DNA from 2 places in the Photorhabdus machadonis genome. Region 1 is predicted to be linked to the other one. Evidence: predicted binding sites of a transcription regulator. Region 1 holds the regulator's gene; the other holds the start of a gene.
What was found. Region 1 encodes PurR, which represses purine synthesis genes. Its sites were predicted from a motif close to CANGCAAACGTTTGCNTG; they were not measured.
Positions count from the first base shown of each region.

Region 2: a site for PurR is predicted at 2,827-2,844, ahead of purL (phosphoribosylformylglycinamidine synthase). Genes of this name have one in related genera too.

Region 1 covers NZ_CP199761.1:2,568,340-2,572,969, reverse strand. Annotated here, with positions in the region: gene ACUN2T_RS12250 (DUF1289 domain-containing protein) at 1-23, opposite strand, end outside; gene gloA (lactoylglutathione lyase) at 196-609, shown strand; gene rnt (ribonuclease T) at 609-1,265, shown strand; gene ACUN2T_RS12235 (Grx4 family monothiol glutaredoxin) at 1,380-1,727, opposite strand; partial or broken gene ACUN2T_RS12230 (superoxide dismutase [Fe]) at 2,017-2,124, shown strand; gene purR (HTH-type transcriptional repressor PurR) at 2,619-3,644, shown strand; gene punR (DNA-binding transcriptional activator PunR) at 3,651-4,559, opposite strand.
Region 2 covers NZ_CP199761.1:1,757,514-1,762,143, reverse strand. Annotated here, with positions in the region: gene purL (phosphoribosylformylglycinamidine synthase) at 1-2,742, opposite strand, end outside; gene mltF (membrane-bound lytic murein transglycosylase MltF) at 3,010-4,431, shown strand; gene tadA (tRNA adenosine(34) deaminase TadA) at 4,518-4,630, opposite strand, start outside.

The DNA.
Region 1 (4,630 bases):
AAGAACTCTAGTTGCTCGACCATCACATCCCCTTTCCTATACAATTCATATACTATATTTAATTATAAACCCAGATGAGAATAAATTATAATTATGGATAAATTGAACTGTAACCGTAAGACACGTTATAGTTAGTGGTTTTTGTGTGACCTGTCGCACAAAAATACTGGTAAAACCATTAAATGAGAGGTAATTATGCGCTTACTCCATACCATGATCCGCGTTGGTGATCTGCAACGTTCCATTGATTTTTATACTGAAGTATTAGGGATGCGCCTACTGCGCGTCAGTGAGAATACAGAATATAAGTACTCACTCGCCTTCGTTGGCTACACAGATGAAAGCGAAGGGGCGGTAATCGAGTTAACTTATAACTGGGGAGTTGACCATTATGCGATGGGAGATGCCTTTGGTCATATTGCATTGGGTGTCGATGATGTCGCAGCCACTTGCGAATCTATTCGCAAAGCAGGTGGTAACATTACCCGTGAAGCCGGTCCGGTAAAAGGTGGAACAACCATTATTGCTTTCGTTGAAGATCCAGATGGTTACAAAATTGAACTTATCGAAAACAAAAATGCCAGCAACGCCCTGGGTAACGCAATCTGATGTCTGACAAAAAAGAGCCAAACGTCCTTAGTGGGCGTTTTCGAGGTTATTACCCTGTCGTTATTGATGTTGAAACTGGCGGCTTTAATGCCAAAACAGACGCGTTACTTGAAATTGCCGCCATCACACTGGAGATGGATAATCAAGGTTGGCTGGTGCCCAGCGAATCACTTCATTTCCATATTGAGCCATTTGAGGGAGCAAATCTTGAACCAGCAGCCCTAGAGTTTACCGGCATCGATCCATCAAATCCGCTACGTGGCGCAGTAAGCGAATATGAAGCTTTGCACGCTATTTTTAAAATGGTTCGTAAAGGGATAAAAAACAATCATTGCAGTCGGGCCATTATCGTTGCGCACAATGCTAACTTTGATCATAGCTTTGTTATGGCTGCCGCAGAACGCACCAGACTGAAACGGAATCCGTTTCATCCATTTGCGACTTTTGATACGGCGGCTTTAAGTGGCCTGGTATTAGGACAAACGATTTTAGCAAAAGCCTGTTCCACAGCCGGGATCGCATTCGATAATAATCAGGCTCACAGCGCCTTATATGATACTGAGCGTACCACTGAATTATTCTGTGAAATGGTTAATCGCTGGAAACAACTTGGTGGCTGGCCCTTAGCGATAACAGAAGAAGAAAAAACCGGATAAACTTATAGCTAACGATAAGATTAATTCAATCAAATTGAAATTTAAGCAATAACAAAAACCCCCATATTTCAACATATGGGGAGATAGCATCATAGCCTGTCGCTAATTTAAAAATTACTCTGTCGCGTTTTCGTCCTGAGAGCGATATTTATCAGCGGCTTCTTTAATTAATGTTTGTAACTCACCACGCTGATACATCTCAATGATAATATCACATCCACCGACCAACTCACCCTCGACCCAAAGCTGAGGGAAAGTTGGCCAATTAGCATATTTTGGCAATTCTGCACGAATATCTGGATTTTGCAAAATATCTACATAAGCAAAACGTTCACCACATGCAGATAAAGCCTGAACCGCCTGTGCAGAAAATCCACAATTTGGTAATTTAGGGGAGCCTTTCATATACAGCAGAATCGGGTTCTCTTTAATTTGGCGCTCAATCTTATCAATAGTCGTCATTTTTATTTCCTTTAAACCAACAGTATGTTGATAACCAACATCGTCACAATATTGGCGGAGAATACCATTTTCTTTCACCAATATGCATCCTGATATTTTCTTATCCTGGAACGGATGGTTTCTTGTTGACTGTTATTTATCGTGGAAGTTGTTAAGATAATTAGCAAAAATAGCCACACAATAATTAGCTTCATTTGCTCTTCGCCATGCTTTGTCCTACTGAATGCACGATTTACAGGGCACTAAAACCCGAAAAGAAAAGGCGTAATCAATGTCTTTTGAATGACCCATTCTGCCTTATGCTAAAGATGCATTAGAACCACATATCTCCACCGAAACACTGGAATACCACTGTGGCAAACACCATAACATTTATGTTGTAAACCTGAATAACCTGGGTTAATCACCATCAGTTTGCCTGATGACCATCCGTACTAACATTCAAAGGGCAGATAAGCCATTGAAGCTGTCTGCCCTTTTTCCTTGCAATATAAAAACCCAATTTTTACATCACCTAATCAACTCAAAACATCAGGCAAAGGTCAAGCAAACAGCGGCAAAAATGGCAATCATCACCAACGTGCTCACCGCAGTAAATAAGCCAAGTTTCAAATCAGTATTCATCGATCCTCCTCTGAATAGAAGTCTATAACCACAAATACCATTCAATTAACATGGTTAATTATCCTTACATTAAGGAAAAAACATAAGATAGCGATCACCTTGTATTTTATAACATTGATTTTTGCTTTCACTTTTGAGCCAGATCAGACAAAATTCAGGATTTATCGCTAACGTATTGCCAGCAGACACCCTAATGTATAAAGATACTGGCAAACGATTAACAAAGAGTTTTAAATTTAGACCAAAAGGTCAGGAGTCTTTCATCTCATGGCAACGATCAAAGATGTGGCTAAACACGCTGGTGTTTCAACCACTACTGTATCCCATGTTATTAATAAAACCCGTTTCGTCGCCGAAGATACCAAGGCTGCCGTTTGGGCTGCTATCAAAGAACTGAATTATTCACCCAGTGCCGTTGCCCGCAGTCTGAAAGTTAACCATACAAAATCGATCGGATTACTGGCAACGTCCAGCGAAGCCCCCTATTTCGCTGAAGTTATTGAATCTGTTGAAAACAGTTGTTATAGCAAGGGCTATACGCTGATTTTGTGTAACTCACACAATAACATTGATAAACAGAAAGCCTATCTGGCCATGCTGGCACAAAAACGGGTGGATGGATTACTGGTGATGTGTTCAGAATACCCGGAACAGTTATTAGGAATGTTGGAAGATTATCGCAATATTCCCATGGTCGTCATGGATTGGGGACAAGCCAGAGGTGATTTCATTGATACTATTATTGATAACGCATTCCACGGCGGTTATCTGGCTGGTCGCTATCTTATTGAGCGTGGTCATCGTGATATTGGTGCAATCCCGGGTCCCTTGGCACGAAACACCGGTGGGGGCCGTCATCAGGGGTTCTTGAAAGCATTAAAAGAAGCCAGCATTCCAATCAGAGAAGAATGGATTGTTCAGGGGGATTTTGAGCCAGAATCGGGCTACAAAGCCATGCATCAAATTCTGAATCAAAAACAGCGCCCGACAGCAGTTTTCTGTGGTGGCGATGTTATGGCAATGGGGGCTATTTGTGCTACTGATGAATTAGGATTACGTGTCCCACAGGATATTTCTGTGATCGGTTACGACAATATACGCAACGCCCGCTATTTCTCTCCGGCATTGACAACTATCCATCAGCCAAAAGAACGTCTGGGACAAATGGCATTTTCCATGTTACTGGACAGAATCGTCAGTAAACGTGAAGATGCACAAACTATTGAAGTACATCCACGTTTGGTTGAGCGGCGTTCTGTCACCGATGGCCCATTTATCGACTATCGCCGTTAATCCTCCCTATACATCCTGAAGCCATTCAGCATTAAGAGTTTCACTATCGCCGAGATAGCCAAGAAGCCAACTTAATGCCGGAGAATGGCTATTTTGCACCCATGTCAAACAACATGGGCTATCTGGCAAAGGCTGCTCTAATGCCAATGCTTCCAATTTCTTCTGCCGGATCAGTGGCATTGCCCTATGCTTAGGCACCATTCCCACACATAACCCCTCATTCAGACAAGCCAGACCAGACTCCCAATCAGGGACCACCAGCCTGCGCTGATTATCGAGAGTCCAGGTGTCACGCTTCGGTAAATTGCGGGATGTATCCTCAAGACACAAGCTAGGATAAGGCCGCATTTGATCATCAGACAGTAGACCGGTCAGCTGAGTCAAAGCATGGCCCGTACTGACGACACACAGCCAAGGCATAAATCCCATATCCCGGAAACTGTACCTTTCCCCTACCGGCGCTACCCGGGTGGCACCGATTGCAACATCAACCCGGCTATCCACCAGCGCGTCCCATACACCATTGAATACTTCCTGATGAATAAACAGCTCTATATCAGGAAAATGGTGATAAAAATCAAGAATAAGCTGACGACTGCGTTCTGGTTTAACAACACGGTCAATAGCAATACTGAATTGCCCTCTCCAGCCATTTGCAACCTGTTGGCATTGATGACGAGTGTCAATCATTTTTTTGATAACAGCACGCGCCTCTTTGATAAAAATACTGCCTGACTCCGTTAATTCCACATCCCGGTGACGACGTTCAAACAACGGGACGGCAAGCCATTCTTCCAGTTGTCTTACGGTATAACTGATTGCCGAAGGGACACGGTGAAGTTCTGATGCAGCAGCACTAAAACTTCCCGTTCTGGCAACAGCATCCACAACTTCAAGTGAATATTCTGACCACATAATTTTACCTTTCAATTTTTTTCACAGCATTATCCAAATATTACCGTTTCACAAGTAAAAATCACGGCATA
Region 2 (4,630 bases), 810 kb from region 1:
TTCATCAAACACACTGATATCAGCTTCAATGCCACAATGACCGGCAAAAGCCATTTCAGCCAGCGTTACCAGCAAGCCACCATCAGAACGGTCGTGATAAGCCAGCAATTTCTGTTCTGCAATCAGTTGCTGAATCGCATTGAAAAATCCAGCCAATTGTTCAGCGCTACGTACATCAGCAGTCTTGTTACCAAGCTGGCGGTAAACTTGTGCCAACGCAGTGCCGCCCAATGTGTTCTTCCCTTGCCCCAAATCAATTAACAACAACGCATTATCGTCATCAGTGGAAAGCTCTGGCGTTACGGTACGACGCACATCTTCCACTCTGGCAAAGGCCGTAATAACCAGCGATAAAGGTGACGTCATTTCACGCTCTTCATCTTTGTCATTCCAGCGGGTTTTCATCGACATAGAATCTTTACCCACTGGAATAGTCAGCCCCAGAGCAGGACATAACGCCTCACCCACGGCTTTAACTGCCGCATACAAACCGGCATCCTCACCAGGATGACCTGCGGCAGACATCCAGTTAGCTGAAAGCTTAATACGTTTCAAATCCTGAACATAAGCAGAAGCGATATTAGTTAGCGCTTCACCAACAGCCATACGGGCAGAGGCGACAAAATCCAGCAGAGCGACCGGCGCTCGTTCACCTATAGACATCGCTTCGCCATAGTCGCTATCAAGGCTGGCGGTAGTCACAGCGCAATCTGCCACCGGGATCTGCCACGGGCCAACCATCTGATCACGGGAAACCATGCCAGTTACAGTGCGATCGCCTATCGTTATCAGGAATGTTTTTTCCGCCACAGCCGGCAAGTGCATAATGCGTTTAACGGCCTCCACCAGATTGATATCCCGGCGCTCAAGACTTTCACCACTGGCTTTTAATGTACTGACATTACGCAACATTTTTGGCGTTTTACCCAGCAGCACATCCAGCGGCATATCAATTGGCTGGTTATCAAAGTGTTCATCATTCAGCAGCAAATGACGCTCTTCTGTCGCCTCGCCGATAACGGCATAAGGCGCACGCTCACGCCGGCAAATCGCTTCAAACAGAGGAAGCTGTTCTGGCGCAACAGCCAATACATAACGTTCCTGAGATTCATTACACCAAACTTCCAGTGGACTCATTCCCGGTTCATCATTAAGAATTTTACGTAATTCAAACCGTCCACCGCGACCACCATCACTTACCAGCTCAGGCATAGCATTAGAAAGCCCACCAGCACCAACATCATGAATGAACAGAATCGGGTTGTTTTCACCCAATTGCCAACAGTGATCAATCACCTCCTGACAACGACGTTCCATTTCCGGGTTATCACGTTGAACAGAAGCAAAATCCAGATCAGCATCAGATTGACCAGATGCCATAGAAGATGCCGCACCACCGCCCAAACCAATGTTCATAGACGGGCCGCCAAGCACAATTAATTTAGCACCAACCGAAATTTCACCCTTTTTGACATGCTCATCACGGATATTACCCATCCCACCCGCCAGCATGATGGGTTTGTGGTAGCCTCGTAATTCACTGCCGTTATGACTGTTTACTTTTTCTTCATAGGTACGAAAGTAACCCAGCAGCGCCGGACGACCAAATTCGTTATTAAATGCCGCGCCGCCCAGAGGACCTTCAGTCATGATATCCAGGGCGCTGACGATACGATCTGGTTTACCGAAATCCTCTTCCCACGGCTGTTCAAAACCCGGTATCCGCAGATTGGATACCGAAAACCCCACCAACCCAGCTTTTGGCTTGGCACCTCGACCTGTCGCGCCTTCATCGCGGATTTCGCCACCAGAACCAGTCGATGCCCCCGGCCACGGGGAAATTGCGGTTGGGTGATTATGCGTTTCAACCTTCATCAGGATATGGGCCTGCTCCTGATGATAATCATATGAACCGTCTTCCGCACTGGCAAAGAAACGGCCAACAGCAGACCCTTCCATCACAGCGGCATTATCTTTATAAGCTGACAGGACATAATCAGGTGTCTTCTCATAAGTATTTTTAATCATTTTGAACAGTGATTTTGGCTGTTCCTGCCCATCAATAATCCAGTCAGCATTAAATATTTTATGGCGACAATGCTCTGAATTAGCCTGAGCAAACATATAAAGCTCAATATCGGTTGGATTACGCTCCAGTTTCTGGAAAGCCTCCATCAGATAATCAATCTCATCCGGGGCCAACGCCAATCCAAGTTCAATATTGGCTTTCTCTAACGCACTACGCCCTGCTTGCAGAATATCAATGCGTTTTAACGGAGCGGGTTGCTGATGAGAAAATAATTTCTCCGCCTGTTCCAGTTGAGTAAAAACCGTTTCCATCATCCGGTCATGCAACAACGCCGACAATATTTGCCATTGTGCATCACTCATTTCATCACACTGAACGTAGTAAGCCAGACCACGCTCCAAACGCACAACCTGAGACAGACCACCATTGTGAGCAATATCGGTTGCTTTCGAAGACCACGGGGAAATGGTTCCCGGACGGGGAGTCACTAACAGCAACGTACCTTGTGGTTCGTGTTCAGCCAGAGAAGGTCCATATTTTAATAATCGTTGTAATTTTGCTGAATCAGCATCACTCAACGTTGCATTAATTTCTGCAAAATGAACATATTCCGCATAAATATCATTGACCGGAAGTTGCTGTTCCTGACACACAGAAAGGAGCTTGGTGATACGAAATGCCGATAAAGCGGGTGAGCCACGCAGAATTTCCATAGTAATACATTCTCTCATCTTAGAAGCAAAGCCTGACTGATGCCTCAGGGGGAAACAGGCACATTATAGAGGATTGCGACCAGTGACGAAACCGTTTGCGTGACGATTATTAATGCTAATTAGCTTATCGTCAGGTTATGCTAAGGGTATCAATTAAGTTGCGCCGCAAGTTTTTGTTCCGCAAAATGCTCAATCACTGGAAATTTAGCCATGATAATATAACGCGTTTTTACACCGCACCACATCGCGTTATACAGAGATAACTGTTTGAATAATATAAAAATAAACTATTTCGTTATCATTGTTATCGCTCTTTTTTCTGCCGCAATCATCAGTCTGAACATCAGTTGGCCGAATAAACAGCAGGAGCAGATTAACAGGATCATGACCAGAGGAGAGCTACGGATCAGCACCATCAGCTCACCTCTGATTCATCTTACAAGTAAAAAAGAACCAAATGGTTTTGATTACGAGCTGGCGAAACGCTTTGCTGATTATCTTGGCGTTAAATTGGAAATCAAATTCAGAACAAATCTCAACCAGTTATTTGACGATCTGGAAAAGGGTGACGCTGATTTTTTAGCTGCCGGTCTTACCTATAATGAGGAGAAACTGGAGCAGACCCGTACGGGCCCAGCTTACTATTCTGTTTCTCAACAACTGATTTACCGCAAAGGGACTCCACGTCCCCGCTCTTTTAAGGATTTGAAAGGCAAATTGCTGGTTACTTCCGGTTCAGCCCATGTCAGCACACTGAAAAAGATGAAAGAAGAGTCTTACCCGGAACTTGAATGGAATGAGACACAGCAATACAACACCCGGGAATTACTGGAGCTGGTATCAGAGGGCAAACTGGATTACACCTTGGGCGACTCTATCAATGTCGCGTTGCAACAGCGTACTCACCCTAATCTGGCCATCGCTTTTGATATCAGTGAAGATAATCCCCTGACGTGGTATTTAAAACGTATTGATGATTACAGCCTTTATGCCGCCATGCTGGATTTTTTCAGCCAGATGACGGAAGAAGATGTGATGCCACGGTTGGAAGAGAAATATTTTGGTCATGTCGGCTCATTTGATTATTTCGATACACTCTCTTTTCTCAGTGCTATTGATCATATTCTGCCTACTTATCAACCTCTGTTTGAGAAATACTCCGGCGAAATCAGTTGGCAACTACTGGCTGCAATTGCCTGGCAAGAGTCTCACTGGGACCCGCAGGCAACCTCTCCCACGGGTGTGCGTGGCCTGATGATGTTAACCAGCCCAACGGCAAAAGGATTAGGTGTTGTTGACCGTCTTGATCCAGAAGAAAGTATCAAGGGCGGCGCAATCTACTTGCAAAATCTGATGAAACGACTACCTGAAAACATCCCTAAAGATGAGCGAATTTGGTTTGCACTGGCTGCTTACAATATGGGCTATGGTCATATGCTGGATGCCCGCAAACTAACGGCATCACAGAAAGGAAATCCCGATAGCTGGCTTGATGTAAAAGCCCGAATCCCCCTGTTAAGCCAGAAAAAGTACTACACCAATACCACCTATGGTTATGCCCGTGGGCACGAGGCTTATCGCTATGTCGAGAATATCCGCCGCTATCAGCTTAGTTTAGTTGGCTATTTACAGGCCAAAGAAAACCGGAAGAAATTAATTTCCCAAACAGAAAAATCGAAAGCAGAGTAAGCAACTGGCTGGCTGTAATGACACCCCATTCTGACCGGATGAGGCTTCCCAAGTCTGACGCAAGCCTCAGTAAACAGAAACGACGTTTAGCTTTCTTCCTGCTGTTTTCTGGCGGCTTTTAATGCCTTATGCTGCTCCCGACGTTGTTTAAAAAAAGCACTCAACATCGTGGAGCACTCTTCAGCAAGTACACCGCCTG